Desulfatibacillum aliphaticivorans DSM 15576: one gene and its partner. The protein of the gene in region 1 interacts with the protein of each later gene in a pairwise test. Links are inferred from orthologs where the notes say so. Each region holds a gene or a part of one and is shown on either strand. Other genes may lie near its edges. The genes, in order: G491_RS0120975 and mrdA.

Region 1 (11,251 bases):
CACGCGCCCTGAGACATTGGAATTGATCAACAGGTTTTGCCCCACGCCTCTGGCAATAGCCCTTAAGACCACTCCCACCTCGGAGTCCTTCATGCGCATGGTGACCGGTTGGCTTGGAAGAGGGCGCTCGGGCGCCATGTCCTCTTCCTCCGCTTCGCCGATCAACTCGTTGTCATCAACGGAGCTCACCACCTCCTCTGAGGCGTCAATGAAGTACTCCCTGTCAACAGGCGAGCTTCCCTTGGCGGTCATGGACATGGTTTTCCATTTTTCAAAAAACGGATCGGGTTGCGCCTCTTTTTCCGTTTGGGCGCAGCCGGCCCATACCAGGAGAACTCCCAAGGCCAGCAGCAGCCCGCTATACTTTTTCAGACCATGCTTGATAAGAGCCATGTGCTTATAACCCTTCTTCCACATAAGGAATTAGCGAGGTGAATGTGCCCTCGCGGCTGACTATTTCAACGCGATCCTGATGAATAGACTTAAGCAGAAAGCCTGTCGCCGCCACGTCGTCGCCGACTTCATATTCCAAGTTATTGATGATGGCTATGCGTTTTGCGCCGATCTGTATAAACCCGGTATAAAAAAGCGCTATGGAGGGCGTCGGAATTTCCTCCTCAACCGCTTTGGTCTCCTCCGGCTCTTCCACTTTGACTCGGTAATAAAACGGGTCCTGCGGAAAAGGGGCGTCCGAATTGGCCACAACATAAACAGCCAACGCCTCCGGCTTGGCCTTGCCAACCTTTGTCTGCGACTCTTCGATGTTCTTCCGCAATTCAGCGAGTTCGGCGGCCGAATCCTTTACCTGACTCGTTTTTGAAGCGGAGGCCTTGCGCCCTTTGTCGCCCCCTCCGCCGGAGAACAAAAAAGTCGCCCCGTATCCTAGCAATGCAAGGATGGCCACAATGACAATGAACTTTTCCCGTTTAGCCATTAATCCGCGTCCCCTTTATCAATCAACAATCGCTTGCGGCCTAAATTTCGGTATAAAAACGAACCTTCAGGTTCATTTCTCGGGATTCAGGAATTTCGCGCATGGTAATCTGCAGAAACTCCTTAAACGCAGGATGCGCCCCCAAGTCGTGTAAAAAAGACCAAAGGCCGATGTAGCTTCCCGTCACCCTGGCATCGACCACGATCTCCCCCTTGTCTCCCATAAGCGAGGTGACATCCGGACGAATGCTTTCGGGCGTAAGCCCCACGTTTTCGGCCATGGCGCTCAAAGCCGTCCCGATATCCGCAGTTTCCTGCAGGGTCAGGCCGCGGCGCTCAATTTTCAATAGGCTCGCCGGATCCAGTTGGCCGGCTTTGACGACAGCTTCTGGAACTCCGGCGCCGGCGTCCTCTTCGGACAGGGGGGATAGCCCTTCCCTGGCCGAGGGCGGCTGCGCCTCGCTTAAAGAACGATTATCTTCAATGTCCTTTTCCAGGGTTTTTACGGCCAGCTTAAATTGGACGGTGGCTTCCGCCAACAACTTCTGCTCTTCAATGTCCTGCTTCAGATCGGAAATTTGTTTGTCCAGTTTTTGAGTGGTCTTGTAAGACCAGAAAGGCCCCCCGATGATTAAAAGAATAAGCAGCAGCGTAAAAATCAAAATTATTCTTTGGCTGGATGCTGGCAATCTTTTTTTGTTTTCACCTGCCATGATGATAGCGCTCCATCAAAGGTCTGTATCAGGCAACATTCAACTTCATGAAGAAATGCAGGACTTCGCCGTCGTCGGCGTACTCCTGAATTTCGGACTTGTGGATTGTTGCTTCCGAGAACAGCGGGGAATTGTCCAAATGCATCCAAAAAGTCGCCAGAGTAGCCTCCAGGACGTCCCTCTGACCAATGACCACGCCCTCCAGGACAAGGCCCATGCCCGGTTTAACCGCGTCCTCTTGTTCATCCTTTTTGGAATTTTTGCTTTTCTTGCCGGCCCCCACAACCTGGAAATCCACAGTCACCCCTAAAAGCTCCACCCGCTGGGGCTGCATTTCCCGCGAAACCCGCGCCAGTTCATTCAAAGCCGCCAAAGACTGAAAGCGCATGCTGTTTTCCACGACGTTCTCGTAGGCTTTGCTTACCTTGGACGCTTCCACCAGCACCTGGCCAATATCCTTGGCCGCCCCGAACTGGCTTAGTTCCGCATTTAACCCGGCTATGACGGCTTTCCGGGAGTCCGCCGCTTTTTCCTCTATGAGGTACACGCCAAAAGCCGCTATGAATAAAAGCAAAAACACGCCGATGATCATTTTGTTGATGCTGTTAACCCGTTCTACGGCCTCGCGCTGTTCGTGCGTGTATAACAGGTTGGGAGTCTGTTCGTTGGTGGACAGGGCCAAGCTCAGGGCGGGAGCGGTGCAGGCCCGCTCGGACTCAAGGGCGGGAGGCTCATCACCCGCTGAAAGGGGCAGGCCGGGCGCCCAGGGATCCACCCCTTCGCTTTGTATGCCCAACTGCTCCCCGATGTAATTCTTAAAAGGAGCGTGCGAGCTAAGAAGGCCTGACACCAGAATTTTTGAGACCCTTTGACTTCCGGGGTTGTTCTGGAAATGGGTGAGCGTTCTTTCCAATTGGCGGACAAGGCGGTCGGCCGCAGATAGGGTGAAATCGAAAACCTCCTCCGCGCTCAATCCATAGCCTGGGTCTCCTGATTCCAGGGGGGGGCTTTCCCCCGTCTCCCACAACAACACCCTCCGGGCCAATTCCAAATCCAGGGACTGAGGCTCCTTGGATTCCTTGAAAGACGGACCGGCCGGCGCCTGCGTTTCAAAGGCGGGCGTTTCGGACCTGGAGACCGCGGAATCCGGCAAAGGAGGAGGCCCCTCCACCGGGGAAATTTCAACAACGCCCTCCGGCGTCTGTTCGTCCTGGTACGACGACTCCATCGTCAATTCATGAGGGAGGTCATAGGAATCCGATTCGATAACCAGTTCCTGCATGGGAGCGGACTCCAGAGAGGAGGCGTCGGTTGTCTCCGAAACGGATTCCATGCTTTCCGGGCTGAGCTCCAGGGTTATTTCCTGACCGAAATCCTCTTCCTTCTGTTCAGCCATATGCAAGGTGGAATACCGCCATTGTTCATTGTACGATTCCACCAGGGCTTCGCTCAGGCTGTGGATGCCCGCTTTTATCCCCCGGGTCAGCACCAGGTTCGAGCCCGAAAAAATGTCAATACGGGTCCGTTCATCCCCCACATACAAAACCGCCACCGCGTCATCCGGCGCTCTCAGCCAGCCGGAACGAAACAGGTTCTGTACAAAAAAGGGCGGCGCTGTAAGCCCGGCGAGAGGATACCCGGCTTTGTCAAACAGATCTCTAAGTCCGTTGACTTCCCCGCGATCCGCCGTGTATGCGATCACAGCAATTTTCAAAACTCCGGAGTCCCGAACTTCCCCTTCCACCTGAAAGTCAAAAACCACTTTGGCGTCGTCAAAGGGGGATTCTTTCTTAAAAGTCCAGAAAACCGCCTCAGGCAGCTCGTCCCGCCCCACCTTGGGGACGAAAATTCTTCGAATGTCAACGGATTGGGAGGGCACGGCGGCCCATACCTGCACCGAAGAACCGGAGCAGAAGTCGGAAAGCGAAGATTTGAGAAAAGCGGCGAAATCGGGGGAGGACGGATTCACTCCCACGGGATAAGGAACGATCTTCCGCCCCATGGTGCGCCAACGCTTTTCGGAAATCTGGCTGGCTTTGACCAAAACCAGACGTTCACGGCCAAAGGTTACCCCGACATTGACGACTTTACCGCCGCCCCGCACTTTTTTGGGCTTGGAGGGCTTTTGCTTCTTCTTGGCGGAAGAAGACTTTTGTGTGGAAGCATTGCGGCGAGAGGCGGACTTTGAAGACGCCTCTTCCTCTTCTTCTCCCCGAATAACATTCAACAGTTTTTCGGTTGACGAAATTTCATCTCGCGAATTCAATGGCAACTCCTGCTTGCAGCCCCCATCTCCCGGTCCTGTATTTTCTACTGCCTTCGCACATACCGGACCACTGGGAACCGCCTTAGTAATCAACCCAAGTGTAAACAGCTGAAAGTCAGTAAATTCCGTCTAAAGGTCCACATATTGTGGCAAACACAAGAGACATCCCCCCATCTGGTACATTTATCCCCTCCCAGGACCTACCGGATTGCAATTGAATTTTAGTTTATCTCAACATATCAAATAGCTATCACACTCGTCCTAAGTTATGCAAGTTAAATTTAAGAAAAATTGTGAAATAGCTCACCTCCCTTAATTTTAGAGCTGTATTACTTTTTTCCACGGCCGCTTAAAATATCTTCAAAAACCATAAACCCGATAAAAATACATGGTTTGTATTGACCTTGCACCCAACTCGCCATACAATGGTTTGCCATTATAGATTCCACTGCAAGGAAAGCGATTATGCCCAAAAACAACAACTCTGCGGCCTCCAAACAAAAAAAACGCAACAAGCCCAAGAAAAAAAGCCTGCTCTATAGACTGTTTAAATTTTTCTTTGCTCTCATGATCATAGGCGCTGTTTTAGCGGCCTGCGCCGGGGGGGCTTTGTATCTTCACTTCTCTCAAAACCTGCCGCAAATTTCCAGTTTAGCTGACTACCGCCCCCCCATTGTATCCACGGTTTATTCTGATGACGGACGCAAAATCGGAGAGTTTTTCAAGGAAAGGCGCATTGTCATCCCCTTGGAGCAAATGCCTCCCATGCTGCTGAAAGCCTTTGTGGCTGCTGAGGACTCCAGATTTTACAAGCATGCCGGAACGGACTTTTTAGGGATCTTGCGGGCCATGATAAAAAATATAGAGGCCGGAGCCATCGTCCAGGGAGGAAGCACAATCACCCAACAGGTGACCAGGTCGTTTTTGCTGACCAGGGAAAAAAGCTATGAAAGAAAAATCAAGGAAGCCATCCTGGCCCGGCGCATAGACAAAGCCTTTTCCAAAGAGGAAGTTTTATACCTGTACCTCAATCAGATATACCTGGGCCACGGGGCCTACGGGGTTGAGGCTGCGGCCCAGAATTATTTCGGCATTCACGCCTCCCAAATGACGTTGGCGCAATGCTCCATCCTGGCCGGCCTTCCTCAGGCGCCCAGCCGGTACTCGCCTTTCCATCATTGGGAAAAGGCCAAAGCCAGAGCGGTATACGTCCTGAATCGGATGTTTGATGAGCAATACATCACCAACATGGAAGTGGCCAAGGCGGTCAGCGAACTGGATACGCTGGACATCAAGCCCCGCCGCAACCTCTATATGGAGCAGATTCCCAATTACACGGAGTATGTCAGGCGTTATGTGGAGGATAAATACGGCCAGGAGATGCTGTTGACCGGAGGCCTGACCATCACCACGGCCGCCAATATTGAAATGCAGAAAATCGCCCGGGAAGTCATTGAAAAGGGACTGAGAGACCTGGACAAAAGGGAAGGCTACCGCGGCCCTTTGGAACACATCCAGCCTGAACAGATAGAGGGTTTTTCCGCTGAGCTCCCTCAAGAGCCTCCCGCCGCGGACTCCATCGTCAAGGGCGTGGTGGTCTCCATTGCGGACGATGACAAACTGGCCATGGTCCGCATGGGGGCGTCCATGGGAACGCTAGTCATAGCGGACATGAAGTGGGCCAGAAAGCCCAACCTGGATATCGCCCCTTACGACTGGGGCGGAACCATCCAAAGAATATCCCAGGCCCTGGAGGTGGGGGATGTTATTGAAGTAAAAATCAAGGAAAAAGCGGAAGACTCCGACCTGTATTCCGTTGCCCTGGAGCAGGAGCCCAAGGCGGAATCCGCCCTGTTATGCATAGAAACCGAGACGGGCCATGTAAAGGCCATGGTGGGCGGCCGGGATTTCAACTCCAGCAAATTCAACAGGGCCTATCAATCCCGGAGGCAGCCGGGATCGGCCTTCAAGCCCATCATATACAGCGCGGCTATCGACAAGGGCTACACCCCGGCGACCATCCTCCACGACACCGCCGTGGTCTTTAACGATTCGTCCAATGATTTCACGTGGAAACCTCAGAATTACAAGGAAAAATTTCACGGCAAGACTCTCCTGCGGGACGCGCTGGCGCAGTCCAGAAACGTGCCCACGGTCAAGATCATGCAGGATATTACGGTTCCTTACGTCATTGACTACGCCAGGAAATTCGGCATCACCTCCAACCTCTCCCCGGACCTGTCCCTGGCGCTCGGGTCTTCGGGGCTTTCCGTGCTGGAGCTGGTGCAGGCTTATTCCGTATTCGCCAACCAGGGCTTTTACATCGAACCCTGCTTCGTCACCCGGATTACCGATCGGGAAGGCAATGTGCTTGAGGAATACACCCACAACAGCCGCAAGGCCATCGACCAGAGCACGGCCTACGTTATGACCCATCTCTTGCAGGGGGTTGTGGAGCACGGCACCGGCTGGCGGATCAAGGCGCTTAACCGGCCCGCCGCCGGCAAGACCGGCACCACAAACGATCTGTACGACGCCTGGTTTGTGGGCTATACGCCTCGATTGGTGACCGGAGTCTGGGTGGGCTACGACAACGAACGCCCCATGGGCAAGGGGGAGACGGGCTCCAGGGCCGCCAGCCCCATTTGGCTGGATTTCATGCAGCAGGCTTTAAAGGACAAGCCGGTGCGGGTGTTCCCCGTGCCCGAAGGCGTGGATTGGGCGAAAATCGACGCGGAAACCGGCCTTTTGGCCATTCCCGAGTCCAAAAAAACCGTGTTTGAGTGTTTTAAGCAAGGAACCGCGCCCACAAAATACACCCCCAGGCCGGGCGAGGTGGAAGAAGCGAGCGACTTGTTCAGGAACGATCTGATCCAGTAAAACCGGAGAGTTTGGAGGGGCGCTCAAGGGCAAGCTGATCCCGCTGCAGCCCCTGATCTTCTATAACGCCGGGACGCTCTCCCAGCCGCCCTTCCAAGGCGTCCATATTGGAGTTTTTCAGGCCGCGCAGCACCGACACGCTTTGGGGATGCACCCTAAAGGCAACCCGTCCGCTGGAAAGGCCTGCGTCTTTTAGCAGGATGAGAGCCTTTTCCAGAAACCAGGCCGAAAGCGCCAAATGCCCGAAGGCCGGGTGATAAGGTCCGGCCAGAACCGCGCCCTCCTCGTCCAGGGAGTCCGAGACGGCCAGCCCCATGCGCACAACCGGAATATTCGCCTCATGAAACATGCCGTACGCCTTCGAGCATAAATCCACGGCCCGATCCAGAGTTAAGGCCTCGTATCGCCCGCTTCGCCACATTTCCGCCAGGGGGCTGTTTTCCAAAACCACCGTGGGATAAATCCGAACGAAGTCCGGGGAAAGCGCGGCAATTTCACGGGCGCTGGCCAGGGATTGGGCGCCGTCGTCCCCGGGAAGGCCGATCATCATCTGAAGGCCGGTTTCGTAATCTCTTTCCCGCAACAGTGCATGAGCAGTCCTGGTTTCCAGGACTGTATGCCCGCGTTGAGACGCAGCCAAAACCCCTTCATCCATGGATTGCACGCCAAGCTCCACGGTTTTAACCGGATACCCTTCCAATAGGGACAGGCTTTGGGGGCTCACCGTATCAGGCCGGGTGGAAAAACGGATGCCGTCCACCCTGCCCTGGCTGACATATTGGCTCGCCAAGTCCAGTAGGTCCCGGATGCGCTTCCGGGAAATACCCAGAAAATTGCCGCCGTAAAACGAAATGATGGTTGGCCCCTTGGACTTGCGGGGAAAGGAAAGGTAACGCTCCACCTCCGCCCGGGCGCCCGCGACGCTGAAGGGGTGGGCGGCGCCGGTGATGGCCCTTTGGTTGCAAAACACGCACTGGTGCGGGCACCCCGCATGGGGCAAAAAGAGGGGAATGACAAAGGGCCTTTTTTCTTTTTCCATTTCAACGCACCGCCGACATTAAACTTACACGGAAACGTTTCACCCATAAAGGAAAAAACGCTTTGCCCTTTGACCCGGCCCGCTAAACTGCCTCTGGCGGGGGCCTGCCATGTATGCTATGAATACTTTGTTGAAATTAACGCCCAAACAACTCTTATCTGTCCTGAAAAAGAAAAGTGTTATGATGCCCGGCTTGGTTGCAGAAAAGGACGGAGGCTTGGTTTTTCCCATTAAAGTGCTGCCCCGATCCAGCGTGAACGCAGTCGTGGGGTTGCAGGACGGAGCCCTGAAAATCAAGCTGAAAGCCCCGCCCGTGGGGGGCGCGGCCAATAAGATGTGCATCCAGTTTTTGGCTAAAACCCTTAAGCTGCCTAATTCCTCCATTAAAATCCTGAGCGGCGAGACAGGCCGGACGAAACAGATAATGGTTCGCCCCAGAGAGGAAGGCTCCAAAAAAGAATTGGCCCGCCTGCGGAAGATCATCGAAGAGCTTGCCGTATAAATGATTTGCGAAAGCGAATTTTTTTGCTGACAATGGGACCGGATGTATGGTAGAGGTCCCTTTCGCTGATTCTCGAAGAGACGGCGTGTTCAAGCGCGGCCCCACAAGAGGCCGTTTGGAGGGCGCAAGGAATAATGAGCGCCGGAGCCCCTGAAATCACTGGATAATGCAAGCAAAATCCCTTGATGGATGCGGACTTTTCAAATAATATCTTGACATATGAACCGCCTTAATCTATAAGGTGGAATTCCTGTTGCGGGGTGGAGCAGTCTGGTAGCTCGTCGGGCTCATAACCCGAAGGTCGTTGGTTCGAATCCAGCCCCCGCTACCATAGAAAAGCCAAAGGGATTAGGCGAAACCGCCTGATCCCTTTTTTTATGCCTAAATTGAAAGCAGTCGGCGCAAAGCCAAGGCGTCCTTATCTCAACTCGCTTCGTAACTCTTCAAAATTAGGTCTTTGGCTTTTTCCAGATCCTCCCCGGAACGGATGGTGATCTCCAGGTCTCCGGTGCCAAGGTGTCCAATTTTGCGCACATCCCGCGTAAAGCCTTCCTTGAGCGCAATTGCATCCGGATTCACCTTCACCCAAAGGCATACTGCCCCGGATTGTGGATACAGGCTTACACAGGCAAAATTCTTTATGCGTTTAAAGGCGACATAGTGCTTAAGCGTTTTAACCTGTACATCATCCCCCAGCGCTTCCATATAGGACTTTAAGGCCTCATACAGGTCGGACAACTCCTGGCTGGCGCCATCAAGGCACTCGGAAACGGTTTTATGTTTGGACGCAGACCCATTGCCTTTTGCAGAGCCTGAGTCGTCCGTGATGGCGGTGGTGGCATTGACCAAGTCAAGAAGCAGCAATTCATCGCCGTATTTTCGATAGCGGATCAGCTCGATGTTCCGGTTGATCTGGGCCACGGCGTGTTCGTCGTATTTGGTAAAATCGCCGGCGATACACAAAAGACGCGGACCGCTCCATTCAATGGATTCGAATGCTTTCTTGCCAATATTTTTCATCACCAACAGCTCGAACTCGGCTTTGTGATCCATAAGCCAGTCCAGATAAAACAAGCCCTGATTGATGACATTCTCGTTGAGGGTTCTTTTGTACTCGATAATGACCGGGCAGCCGTTTTCGTCCAGCCCCAAGGTGTCAATCTTGCCTCTGAAGGCCTTTCCCGTGTAATACTCCGAGGCCAGGAACCGAACGCCCAAAAAGGCTTCCAGGTTCGCCTCCATGAGATTCTGCAAGGATTTCTCCAAAGCAACCGACTTTCCCTGAAGCTCGGAAACCTTGCCGCCGGATATTGAAAACAACTTGATGTCGCTCATGGGATCTCCTTATATCTTCGCCATCACGGCGTTTAGCAGTTCGGTCTGCTTGTCTTCGGCGGCGGCGATCTGCTGGTCGAGCGTGTCGCATAGAGACATCAACCGATTGATGCGGGCGACGATGCGGTGTTGTTCGGGTAGCGGGGGTAAACTAACAATTGTTGAAAAAAGTTTCTTGGAATCAAGTCGACATGTTCCATGTGTCGAACGCTCAACCAAATTTAAAAAAATGTTCTTCATTCCTTTTAAGTAGAACAGTAGGTATTGTTGACTTCCTTGGACATATGGGCATAGTGCTTTCATATCTTGGTTTATTGTCACAGTTGCCTCAGTAAGAGATGTCGGGAATGAATGCGCGAGAATCATTCCTCTGACAACCATGAGAATTGCATTAATTGGTATTAATTTTAAAGTGCTATTCTTGATTCCTTTTGGCGAAACGTGATCTTGAGTATCAATCATGTAATCTACCTTCATGTCTTTAGGACTGACCCAAGGAATTGTACCATCCCAATATATTGGATTGGTTTTTCTTGGAGTGCCCCCACCCATTACGTGTCCAAGTTCTCCAAGCCTCGTCCAAGCCCATCCTTGCGGCAATCTGTAGGGAGCCTCCTCCGGTGCGATAGGCGGCAGGGGCTTGGGCGTTTTAATTTCACCTGCCCTAACCAAGCGTTGTTTTTCAGCTTTGATCTCCTTTAGTAGTTCGCTAGCGGGTGGATCGTTGGGGTCCTGGGGAACAAGGCGGCCCATGACGGCAAGCTGGAGGATGGCCTCACGGAGTTCCGTCACGTTTTCCTTGACGGCGTAGAGTTCGCCAAAGTGCCGCTGAAGAAAGTCCCAAGCCGGAGCGCCCGGCTCTTCAAGAAGTTTCTTGATCGCGGAGGCGTGGACGGCCAGCCGCTTTTCGGCCCTTTCTTTCTTGAGCTTTTCCAACTCGTCGCAACGGGCCATTAACAGGTCGATTTTGGCTACGATCCGTTGTTGTTCAGCTATCGGCGGAAGCGGGAACGGTTGCGCAGTGAAGTATGGCGTCGGTACGCGCTTCTGACCTGCGGAACCGGTCATATTTGGAACAGCCTTGGAGATGTTCAATGGGTTCTTTAGATAATATAGCAAGAATCTCGCTATAACGGCCTTAAATGTATTCCTAAAAATGTGAAGTTCCGTCGTTCCCGCACCAATTCCATTGGGTAAATCCGAAAACACACAGGACTTGGCATTTTCAAAGCATGGCGTAATCTTGGCCATGCCGACATCACCGTTAGCAAAATGCGTGTACCCCTTTTTAATATCACCCCACTGTCGTTCCTCAAATTGATGGGTTTCGGAATACCCCTCAGGAATTAAAGGCATTGGAACAAAACCGGCGAGCGTTAAGTCCTCGGCGTCATTTCGAGGATTGATAATTCCAATTTCCCCCAACCGCACCCATTCCCACCCTTGGGGCAATTCGTAAGGCATGTCCTCCGGCTTGACAGGCGGCAGGGGTTTGGGCTTTTTGATCTTTTTTGCCTTTACCAAGCGCTGCTTTTCAGCCTGGATTTTTTTCAGAAGCTCCGAAGCGGGCGGGTCGTTTGGAT
Region 2 (11,182 bases), on another replicon or contig:
TTGTGTACGCCCCCCTGTTTAAAGGATGCACCACCATCCTGTTCGAAGGCAAGCCGGTGGGAACGCCTGACGCCGGCGTATTCTGGCGCGTCATTTCCGAACACAAGGTCAAGTGCATGTTTACAGCGCCCACGGCGTACCGGGCCATCAAAAGGGAGGACCCCGGCGCCGCTCTCATGAAAAATTACGACCTTTCCAATTTTAAAATTCTCTTTCTGGCCGGCGAGCGGTCCGATCCCGACACCATCACCTGGTCCGAAAGGAATTTGGGCGTACCGGTCATCGACCACTGGTGGCAGACCGAAACCGGTTGGGCCATTGCAGCCAACTGCATGGGCCTCCATCACTTTCCGGTCAAATACGGCAGCCCCACCAAAGCGGTTCCCGGCTGGAACGTCCAGGTGCTGGACGAAATGGGCCGTCCTGCGGCGCCCGGTCAGATCGGCGCCCTGGTGGTCAAGCTCCCGCTGCCTCCTGGAACCCTGCCCACCCTGTGGGGCAACGATCAGGCCTTTGTGAACAAGTATCTGCGGGATTTTGACGGATATTACACCACGGCCGACGCAGGATACATCGATGAAGACGGCTACATCTACGTCATGGCTCGCACCGACGACATCATCAACGTAGCCGGGCACCGCCTGTCCACAGGCGCCATGGAAGAAGTCCTGGCCGACCACCCGGACGTGGCTGAATGCGCCGTGCTCGGAGTGGAAGATCCCCTAAAGGGACAATTGCCCCTGGGCTTCCTGGTGCTGAACGCCGGGGTCACCCGCAGCAATGACGAGATTGTCAAGGAAGTTGTGGAAATGATCCGGGAGCGCATCGGCCCTGTGTCCGCCTTCAAAACCGCCACGGTGGTCGACCGCCTGCCCAAAACCCGGTCCGGCAAGATTCTCCGGGGCGTTATGCGGCAGATCGCGGACAACAAGTCCTATCGCATGCCGGCCACCATCGATGATCCATCCATTCTGAAGGAAATTGAAAATGCATTGAATACGATAGGTTATGCTAGCTCCCGGGCTACTGCAACTCCCTCCTGACGGCCCGGAACCCCCTCTTTTGCCCCCCCAATAGGTATTAACGCCTGTTTTTCGGCCCGTCCTTCCCCAGGGCGGGCCGAAAAAACAAAAAAAGCCCGAAGCGCTTTTGCGCTTCGGGCTTTTGTATACTGCAATCCAATTAAGGACGAATACACGCCCTCATGGATGATGGATCTAGAACAGGCCGGAAACCTTACCGGTTGCGGGATCCACGTCAATGCGGCGGAAGGCCGGGTTGGAGCCGGTTCCGGGCATGAGGCTGATGGTTCCAGCGCAGGGGCACAGGAACTTGGCGCCGGAGTAGATCAACACGTCGCGGATAGGCAGACGCCATCCCTTGGGCACACCCTTCTTGACGGGATCGTGGGACAGGGACAGGTGGGTCTTGACCATCATGGTGGCGAAGTCAGCGTACTTGGGATCGCTTTCCAGCATCTCTGCCTTGGCCGCAGCTTCGGGAGCCCAGTCAACGCCGTCGGCGCCGTAAACTTCCGTGGCGATCTTGTTGACGCGGTCGCGCAGTTTCATTTCCAGGGGATACAGGAAGTCAAAGTCATTGCCTTCTTCGCAGGCTTCGATCACAGCGTCGGCGAATTCCAGAGCGCCTTCGCCGCCCTTTTCCCAATGCTTGGACTCGGCGCAGCGGGCGCCGGCGGCTTCAGCAGCCTTGCGGACGATGGCGCACTCGGCGTCGGTGTCGGTGTAGAAACGGTTGATGCAGACGACAGGGTTGATGCCGGCTTTGCGGATAACGCCGATCATGTGAACCATGTTCTCGCAGCCCTTTTCCACCAGTTCCAAATTTTCCTTGGTGTAAGCGTCGTCCAGAGCCTTGCCGGCCACGACCTTGGGTCCGCCGCCGTGCATTTTCAGGGCGCGGATGGTGGAGGTCAGAACGGAAACGTGGGGTTTGAGGCCGGAGAAGCGGCACTTCACGTTCCAGAACTTCTCGAATCCGATGTCAGCGGCGAAGCCGGACTCGGTTACGTGGTAGTCGAACAGTTTCAGGCCGACGCGGTCGGCGATGATGGAGCTCTGACCCACGGCGATGTTGGCGAAGGGGCCGGCGTGCACGAAGCAAGGCTGATATTCGGCGGTGCACATGAGCGTGGGGTTGATGGTGTTGCGCATGAAAGCGGCCATGGCGTTGCCGACTTCCAGGTCGCCGCAGGTGACGGGCTTGCCGGATTTGTCGAAGGCCACGGTGATGTTGTTGATGCGCTCTTTCAGGTCGGCCAGGTCGGTTGCCACGGCCAGGATGGCCATGAGCTCGGAACCGACGGCGATGCCGAACTTGCTCTGCATGGTGTAGCCGTCAAAACGGCCGCCGAGGCCGATGACGATGTTGCGCAGGGCCTGGGCGCAGAAGTCGATGATCCAGCCGAACTCCACGCGGGTGGGGTCGATGTCCAGGCGGCGCATGCCGGTCAGACGCTGGAGCTGTTCGTCATTGTAGTTGCGCTCGTGCTGCATACGGGCGGTCATGGCGACCATGCCCAGGTTATGGGCGTTCATGATGTCGTTGATGTCGCCGGTGAGGCCCAGAGAGAACTCGGTCATGGGGATGAGCAGGGAGTTTCCGCCGCCTGCAGCCGTTCCCTTAACGTTCATGGTGGGTCCGCCGGAGGGCTGACGCAGGGCGCCGCCGACGTTCTTGCCGCGCATGCCAAGGCCTTCCATGAGGCCGACGGAGGTGGTGCTTTTGCCTTCTCCCAAGGGGGTGGGAGTGATGGCGGTTACTTCAATGTACTTTCCGTCAGGTCTGTCTTTCAGCCTGTCGATAATCTTCAGGAAGTCGACTTTTGCCAGACGACCCATGGGGAGCATTTCGTCGCTCTGGAGTCCAAGTTTTTCCGCCCATTGTTCGGGAGTAGGCATGTTCTCTTCAGCAGCTTCAGAAATCTGCCAGTCTGCCATTTCCACTGCGTTGTAAGCCATTTTGTTTCCTCCTTAAAGGTTTCTTTGTGCACAAATTGAACCCGGGCATACCTATGCCAAGGTTCATAATCTGTCCGTAATTCCCAGGTTTTCCACCCTTACTATATGTCACGGGAATTTCCCATACCATGGCAAATAGGGCTTTGCAACGCTATTTTATAAGAATGCGGACAGGAATGCGCCTCGAAGCACAGCTTTAATTGACTTTCCGAATGCCCGTTGTTATGTTCGTGTTAAACATGGAACTTGGAACCTTAATAGAATATATCGACCGGAAAAAAGTAATTTGCGCGGTCATAATGCAGGCGAAAAAACAGAAGGTGCGGCTACTCACTCAGGCTAATCGCGAGGTGAGCGTGTCGGAGCATCGCCTGTTTTGCGTGTCCGGACGCCTGGACCCGGAGATAGGACGGGACCGCCTTGTGGACCTGCTGTCCGAAACGTCCGCCCGAAGAGAGGCTCTTAAGGCCCAAGTGAACGTCTATGACCTGTGGGAAGTGGTCCATGAAGAGGAACAGTGGATCGATGCAGAAACCATGGCCGGCTTGGCTTTCGGGATTTCCCCGGAGCCGGATCACGTCTCTGCCGTCATCCGGGCTTTTTTCAATGACCGGGTGTATTTCAAGTTTGATGTCACCCGTTTTTTGCCCCACAGCCCGGAAAAAGTGGAGCAGATTCAAATCCAGGAACAGGAGATGGCGCGCCGCGCCGCCGTGGTCCAGGAGGGGGGCGAATGGCTGCGGCGGGTTTACGGCCAGGAAAGCCCGGAAGTGCCTCCCGACAAAGAGCAGTTCGTCTCCATAATGCGGAGCCTTTACCTGTTTGAAAAGGACAGCCCCACTTACGACCTGGGCAGGCAAATGGTCCAGGCAGCCGGGATTGATCCCAACAACGGGCTGTTTGAATTTCTCATCCGCCTGGGAGTCTGGGACGAGCACGCCAATCTGGACCTATACCGCATGGACGTCCCCATAGACTTCCCCCGGGAAATCTCCCAGGAAGCCAACGCCCTGGCCAACGGGTCCGGGTTCCGAACCGACACCAGCCAAAGAAGGGACTTCACGGGGCTGCCCGTGCTGACCATAGACGGCCAGGCCACCCTGGACTACGACGACGCCCTGAGCCTGGAAATGGACGGCGACTATTTTAGGGTGGGCATCCATATTTCCGACGTCTCCCATTATGTGGAAAGGGGCTCCCTTCTGGATCAAGAGGCCTTCGCCCGGTCAAGCTCCATATATATGCCGGACGACAAGATACCCATGTTTCCGCCTCTTTTGGCCGAAGGCCTCCTAAGCCTGAAGGCCGACCAGGTCCGGCCCGCCATCAGCGTCATGGTCCGCCTGGATCGGGACGCCGTAGTCCTGGACTACGAGATCTGCCCCAGCCTGGTCCGGGTGCGCCGTCAGCTCACCTATCATGAAGTAAATATGATGGCCGATGACGACAAGGAAATCATCGCCCTGTCCGGTCTGGCGGAAAAACTCCGGGAAAAAAGGCTGGACGACGGCGCGGTCCTGATTTCCCTGCCGGAAATCAACATCTGGCTGGATGAAGAGAAAAACGTAACCCTTCACAAGGTTAATCGGGAAAGCCGCTCCAGAATCCTGGTTTCGGAGTTCATGATCCTGGCCAATCGCCTTATGGCCTCTTTTTTGGCGGATCATGGAAGCCCCGCAGTGTTTCGGGCCCAGCCCGAGCCGCGCCTCCGTTTGTTTGACCGGGATAACGGCACCCTGTATCAAAATTGGATGCAAAGGCGGCACCTTTCCCGCTTCATCCTTTGCCCCAAACCCGAACCCCATTCAGGCCTTGGCGTGGACGCCTATGTGACCGCAACCTCCCCCATACGCAAGTATTTTGATCTGGCGGTGCAAAGGCAAATTCGGGGTGTATTGGGGCTGGACAAGAAATACACCCAAACAGAGGTGGAGAACATTATCGCCAATTCCGAAGTTCCCCTTTCCAAGGTCTCGCGGGTCCAATTTGTGAGAAACCGATACTGGATCCTCAAATACCTGGAAACCAAGTTGGGGAAGACCGAGCCGGGCATGATTCTGGAGCGCAGAAAGGACCGGTTCGTGGCCTTGCTTACCGATTGCCTGGTGGAGTGCACGCTGCCCGTCGCCTCGGATCCCAGCCTGGCGCCGCAAGATGCCGTTCAGTTGCGGATCGTCAAGGTGGACCCCCGGGAGCAATTCCTTGCCGTGGAGTTGGCCTGACCTTTTATTGAATAATGACAAGAGTTATAAATCTCTTGAAAATTCCTGAATCAGGTGTTACGGATAAGCATTTGGCTTATTTGTAGATATGCTGAGTTGCTTGCTAAAGGTGACATATGAATTTTCTGACCGCCATCCATGGTTTATTTTCCAACGACCTGGCCATTGATTTGGGCACCGCCAATACATTGGTCTATGTCAAAGGCAAAGGGATAGTCCTTTCCGAGCCCTCCGTCGTGGCCGTACGCTACGATCCCCGCAGACACCGCGAGGAAGTCCTGAAAGTGGGCACCGAAGCCAAGCGGACTTTGGGCAGGACTCCCGGCAACATCCGCGCCATCCGCCCCATGCGGGACGGCGTTATAGCGGACTTTGACGTCACCGAACGCATGCTCAAGTATTTTATCACCAAAGTCCATAACCGCCGCTGGTGGCCGGTCAGGCCGCGCATCGTGGTGGCCGTGCCTTCCGGCATCACCCAGGTGGAAAAAAGGGCCGTGGAGGAATCCGCGCGCCAGGCGGGCGCCCGGGAAGTGTATTTGATCGAGGAGCCCATGGCCGCGGCCATCGGCGCCGGCCTTCCCATCACCGAGCCCACCTGTAACATGGTGGTGGACATTGGAGGCGGCACAACGGAAGTGGCGGTCATATCCATGGCCGGCATCGTCTACAAGCGCAGCCTTCGGGTGGCCGGCGATAAAATGGACCGGGCCATCATCCAATACATCAAACGCAAGTACAACCTGCTGATCGGGGACAGGACGGCTGAAGCCATCAAAACCATGATCGGCAACGCCTATCCCGATCCGGAAAATATCGAGACCATCGAAGTGAAAGGCCGGGACCTGGTTTCGGGCATTCCGAAAATTCTGGCCATTGACTCCGAAGAAGTGCGCATCGCCATTTCGGAGCAAATTGACGCCATTGTGGAAACCGTCAAGATCGCCCTGGAACAAACTCCTCCGGAGTTGGCGGCCGATATCGTGGACCGCGGCATCACCCTGACCGGCGGCGGAGCCTTGTTGAAAAATCTGGACAAGCTGCTGCGCGAGGAAACCAGCTTGCCCATCACCGTCTGCGACGATCCCTTGTCTACGGTCGCCCTGGGCTCCGGCAAGGCTTTGGACGACATTGAAATCCTCAGGCAGGTGGTTATCAACTAAAGCGGGCTCAAAATATGTTTTCTAAGAAGATGGGCACAGCGCTGGCTTTGATTCTTTTTTTTATGTTCACCGCTGTCCTTCTTCCCACCTTCGGTACAAGAGGCGGTCAGGAGCACCCGGCCGACGGAGTCTTCCAGGTGCTCATCGCTCCTTTTCAGGATGGAGTCACCAGGATTTCCTCCTTTGTCTCCACCACCTGGACCAATTATTTCGCCCTTGTTGAAACCGCTCGGGAAAACAAGGAGCTCCGGCGCGAAGTGGAGTTTCTCCAGCTCATTGCCCATGAGTGCGGGGAAACCAGGCGCCAAAATTCCCGCTTGAAAAACCTTTTGGGCTTCGCCCAGGATGAAGGGGGCAAGGTCGTGACCGCCCTGGTTACGGCCGAGGATCCTTCGGACACCTTTCAGGCAATCTACATCAATCGCGGCAGCATTCACGGCGTCGAGCCGGGTTTGGCCGTGGCCACGCCATTAGGCGTGGTGGGCAGAATCATTGACGTCTCTCCATACCAAAGCAAAGTCCTGCTGATTACCGACCCCAACTTCGCCATGGACGCCAGAGTGGCGCGCACCCGCGCCAGGGGCGTATTGGAGGGCGCCGCCGACGGTCCATGCCAGTTCAAATACGTCATGCAGCAGGAGGACGTGAGCCTGGGGGATATGGTCGTCACCTCGGGGATGGACAAGGTTTTCCCTCCGGGGATCTCCGTGGGCGTGGTGTCCCGCGTGAGAAAAGCGGAGCAGGGAATGTTCCAGGGAATTGTTGTCACTCCCTTTGTGGACTTTTCCCGGCTTGAGGAGGTGCTGGTCCTGCTGAACTCCGAGCCTCCTCCGGAGCAGGAGATGCCATGATTTATTTTCTGCAAATAATGATGGGGCTGTTCATCGTGGTGTTTCAAACCACGTCGCCGGGCCAGGCGGTCCCGCTTTTGTCCTCATATGACATGATGGTTGTTTTCGTGCTGGGCCTGGGACTTTTCAGGCCCCTCAAAGAAGGCGTTATCATCGCCGTTATCTGCGGCCTCGCCATGGACGTATACTCCGGAGCGCCGCCTTGGTACTACTTCGTAACCTACTGCTGGGTCTACGTCGCCGCACGCTGGCTCCCTTCCTTTCTCCACGCGGACAATATAATCTTTATGGCTCTTTTCTGCGGAGGCGGGGTGCTTTTCCAGGAATCTTTCTTGCATTTATGCGTGTTTTTTTTGAAATCCCGGCCGGACGTTCTGATCGAAAGCCTTAAACAATCGGGAGCGGCGGCGCTCTCAGGGGCTGTTACCGGGCCGCTGATCATTTGGGTGCACAATACGATTGTAAAACGGGAAACCAAGCGCCAGGACAGGAGAGAGCGCTTTGTATGATATCACCTCCAGGGAGGTTTGGACGGAGTGGTGCAGGCAAAGAGTGACCTACGCCATGCTCCTCATCGCCGTTGCTTTTGGCGTGCTCGGCCTTCGGCTGGTGTATCTTCAGGTATTTCAGGGGGAGCGGCTTCATCAGCTTTCGGAAAATAACGCCATCCGCCTGGAAAGCCTGGACCCGACCCGGGGGCGGATCATGGACTCCCACGGGGAGATTCTGGCGGACAATCGCCCGCGCTTTGACATTTGCCTGATTCCCCGGGACGCCAAACCCCGGGACGCCATTCTGCCTCTTTTGGCCTCTCTCCTTGAAATGGATGAGACTGAAATCGAAAAGAAGATCGGCAAAGCGGCCTCATTCAAGCCGGTCCTCATAAAAGGGGACGTGGGCCGGGACGTCTTGGGAATCGTGGAAGCCAGGCGGTACGAACTGCCGGGCGTGGTGGTGCGGGTCAAGCCCCAGCGGCATTTTCCCGGCCAGGGCACCACGGCCCATATTGTGGGTTACCTGAGCGAGATTTCCCTGGATGAATTGCGCAGCGGTTCGTATCCCAACCGGAAGCCCGGCGACTTTATCGGCAAATACGGCGTGGAAAAGGAATTCGAGTCCTACCTGGCCGGCAGGCACGGAGGCCGCCAGGTGGAAGCAGACGCCAGGGGCCGGACCGTGCGGATTATGGACACCGTCCCCCCGAAGCCGGGCGCCAATGTTTTTCTCTCTCTGGACATGCGCCTCCAGAAAAAGGCGGAAGAGCTTCTGGACGGTCGTCCCGGAGCCATCGTGGCAGTGGAGGCCGACACCGGAAGAATTTTGGCCATGGTGTCCAGCCCCACGTACGACCCGAACCTGTTTGTGGACGGCATGACCCAAAAGCAGTGGAATGAGCTGATCAAGGATCCGGACCATCCGCTGGAAAACAAGGCCATCCACGGAGGTTATGCGCCCGGCTCCACTTTCAAGATGATCACCGCCATGGCCGGCCTGGAAGAAGGGAAAATCGACAGTCATACGGAATATAACTGCCCGGGCCGCCTGAAATTCGGAGATCGCTATTTTAGATGTTGGAGGCATTGGGGGCATGGAAGTTTGGAGGTTACGGAGGCCATCGCCCAGTCTTGCGACGTCTTCTTTTATAAGGTCGGCCTGGATGTGGGCGTGGACAAGATAGCCGAATACGCCAGGGGGTGCGGCCTGGGCCAGGTTACGGGGCTGGGGCTGGGCAACGAGTCGCCGGGAGTGGTCCCGGATAAAGCGTGGAAGCGCCGCGTTTACAACAAACCCTGGTACCAGGGCGAAACCCTGTCCGTAGCCATAGGCCAGGGCGCAAACTTGACCACCCCATTGCAAATGGCCCTGTTGGCCGCCGCCATCGGCAACGGAGGCTCTCTGTACCGCCCCATCATGGTGGATCGGGTGGAAAGCCCGGAAGGGGATGTCATCCAGGCCTTTTCACCGACGATAAGAACAAAGCTGCCGGTAAGCATGGCCAATCTGGAACTGATCCGAGAAGGCATGTGGGGAGCGGTTAACGGCCCCCGCGGGACGGCGCGGGGCATCTGCCCCGAGTCGCTGGCCATTTCGGGAAAGACCGGGACGGCCCAGGTGGTTGGGCGGAAGGACCGGGATAAATTCCTGAACGAGTTGACCGACAAAATCAAGTACCAGGACCATGCGTGGTTCATCGCCTATGCGCCCAGGGAAGACTGCAAAATAGCCGTGGCGGTTTTTATCAAGCACGGAGGGCACGGAACGGCCTGCGCCCCCCTGGCCAGGGATATAATCAAGGAGTATATGGACGGAAAGAACCCCCCCGGCGCAAAGGACGCCTCCACCCCGGCTGAAACGCCGGAAAATCTCGATGAAACCGACTTGCAAGACAGGGAGTGACGCCGCCCATGTTTGATAGAAGATTGCTTCAGTATTTTGATTGGGGGCTTTTGCTCCTCATCCTCATTATTATGGGGGTGGGGCTCATGACCTTGTACAGCGCCGTAGCCTCCAGCGCCAATCCGGCTGAAATTCGAATCTATTACAAGCAGTTGACGTGGTTCGGCATTGGCCTGGGCGCTATGATCATTTGCTTTTTGCCCCATTATAATGTACTGGATCGTTGGGTGTGGGTCGTTTACGCCATTAGCCTTTTTCTGCTGATTCTGGTATTGGTGGTCGGGAAGAAGATTTCCGGCTCGGTCAGATGGCTGAGCCTGGGGCCCTTTACCTACCAGCCGTCCGAGTTCGCAAAACTGGCTATCATGGTGGTTCTGGCCCATCATTATTCTCAGAACATCCGCACCGGCGGCCTCGGTTTTGTGGATCTCATAAAACCGTTTATATACATGCTGATTCCCTTTGTGCTTATTTTTATGGAGCCGGACCTGGGAACCGGGCTTTTGGTCATGCTAGTGGGAGGGGCCATGACGCTTTTTGTGGGCATTAGAAAGCGAACCATGGCTTGGCTGGCTGCGTTTTGCGCAGCCATCGGTCCGATCGCCTGGATTTACGGCCTCAAGCCGTATCAAAAGGCGCGCATTTTCACCTTTTTGGACCCGGACCGGGATCCGTTGGGGGCTGGGTATCATATTATACAGTCCAAGATCGCCATCGGTTCGGGGATGCTTACCGGCAAGGGATATCTCCAGGGCAGCCAAAAGTCCCTGGCTTTTCTGCCGGAGCAGCACACGGATTTTATATTTTCGGTTTTCGCCGAAGAATGGGGCTTGGCAGGCTCCCTGGTTCTTTTATTCCTGTTTTTGATGCTGATGATCTGGGGGCTTAACATCGCGTACCGCTCCCGGGATCCTTTTGGAGCCCTCCTGGCCACAGGCGTGACCGCCATGATCTTTTGGCAGGTCTTCATCAACGTGGGAATGGTCATGGGCCTCATGCCGGTGGTGGGGGTGCCCTTGCCTCTGGTAAGCTACGGAGGATCGTCCGTGCTGACAATCATGATGGGGTTAGGCCTGCTGCTGAATATAAGCATGCGCAGGTTCCTGTTCGAATAACAAGTAGGACACGAAGGAGAGTTGCATGAAACAGAAGAAAGTCAACGTGCCCATGAACACCTTCATCGGAGAGGGGTTCAAATTCGAAGGGGAGTTGACCTTTGACGGAACCATCCGGGTGGATGGGGAAATCAATGGTCGGGTCAAGAGCACGAACGGAGAAATCGTGGTGGGGGAAAAAGCTGTCGTGGAAGGCGATCTGGACGTGGGCAAGGTGGTGGTCGCCGGAACCCTGCGCGGAATGATCCAGGCCTCCTCGTGTGTGGAAATTCAGAAAAGCGGAAGAGTGGAAGGCGATATCGTCGCTCCGGTGGTGACCATTGAGAGCGGCGCTCTTTTTCATGGAAATTGCTCCATGAAAAACAAAGAATCCAAATCGGAAAAGACGGTGGAGCTTCCTCTGAAAAAGAATGCACTATAGACGCAAAGTCGGGTTTCAAAAAAAACTTTTGA

What was found.
Region 2: the proteins of G491_RS0120975 (region 1) and mrdA interact in binary tests that used the Escherichia coli proteins (3 or more experiments, as listed by UniProt). The link is inferred for Desulfatibacillum aliphaticivorans DSM 15576 from one-to-one orthologs.

What each region holds. Positions count from the first base shown.
Region 1 is NZ_AUCT01000027.1:18,231-29,481, reverse strand. Bases 4,016-7,084 are described here. They hold G491_RS0120975 (penicillin-binding protein 1A), read left to right. Parts: upstream 4,016-4,377; coding sequence 4,378-6,792; downstream 6,793-7,084. Other genes in these bases: G491_RS31800 (elongator complex protein 3), read right to left, coding at 6,770-7,084. In the rest of the region: type IV pilus secretin PilQ, read right to left, coding at 1-393; G491_RS0120990 (hypothetical protein), read right to left, coding at 398-934; G491_RS0120985 (hypothetical protein), read right to left, coding at 975-1,595; G491_RS0120980 (hypothetical protein), read right to left, coding at 1,675-3,912; more of G491_RS31800, read right to left, coding at 7,085-7,831; G491_RS0120965 (DUF167 domain-containing protein), read left to right, coding at 8,013-8,333; G491_RS0120955 (DUF5655 domain-containing protein), read right to left, coding at 8,757-9,668; G491_RS0120950 (restriction endonuclease subunit S), read right to left, coding at 9,678-11,251. UniProt on the Escherichia coli protein: Cell wall formation. Synthesis of cross-linked peptidoglycan from the lipid intermediates.
Region 2 is NZ_AUCT01000039.1:25,684-36,865, forward strand. The notes cover bases 7,167-10,166. They hold mrdA (penicillin-binding protein 2), read left to right. Parts: upstream 7,167-7,718; coding sequence 7,719-9,614; downstream 9,615-10,166. Other genes in these bases: mreC (rod shape-determining protein MreC), read left to right, coding at 7,167-7,217; G491_RS0124530 (hypothetical protein), read left to right, coding at 7,214-7,726; rodA (rod shape-determining protein RodA), read left to right, coding at 9,623-10,166. Outside these bases: G491_RS0124505 (propionyl-CoA synthetase), read left to right, coding at 1-1,043; G491_RS0124510 (formate--tetrahydrofolate ligase), read right to left, coding at 1,218-2,981; G491_RS0124515 (ribonuclease catalytic domain-containing protein), read left to right, coding at 3,221-5,203; G491_RS0124520 (rod shape-determining protein), read left to right, coding at 5,320-6,366; more of mreC, read left to right, coding at 6,381-7,166; more of rodA, read left to right, coding at 10,167-10,729; G491_RS32350 (bactofilin family protein), read left to right, coding at 10,755-11,150. UniProt on the Escherichia coli protein: Catalyzes cross-linking of the peptidoglycan cell wall. Responsible for the determination of the rod shape of the cell. Is probably required for lateral peptidoglycan synthesis and maintenance of the correct diameter during lateral and centripetal growth.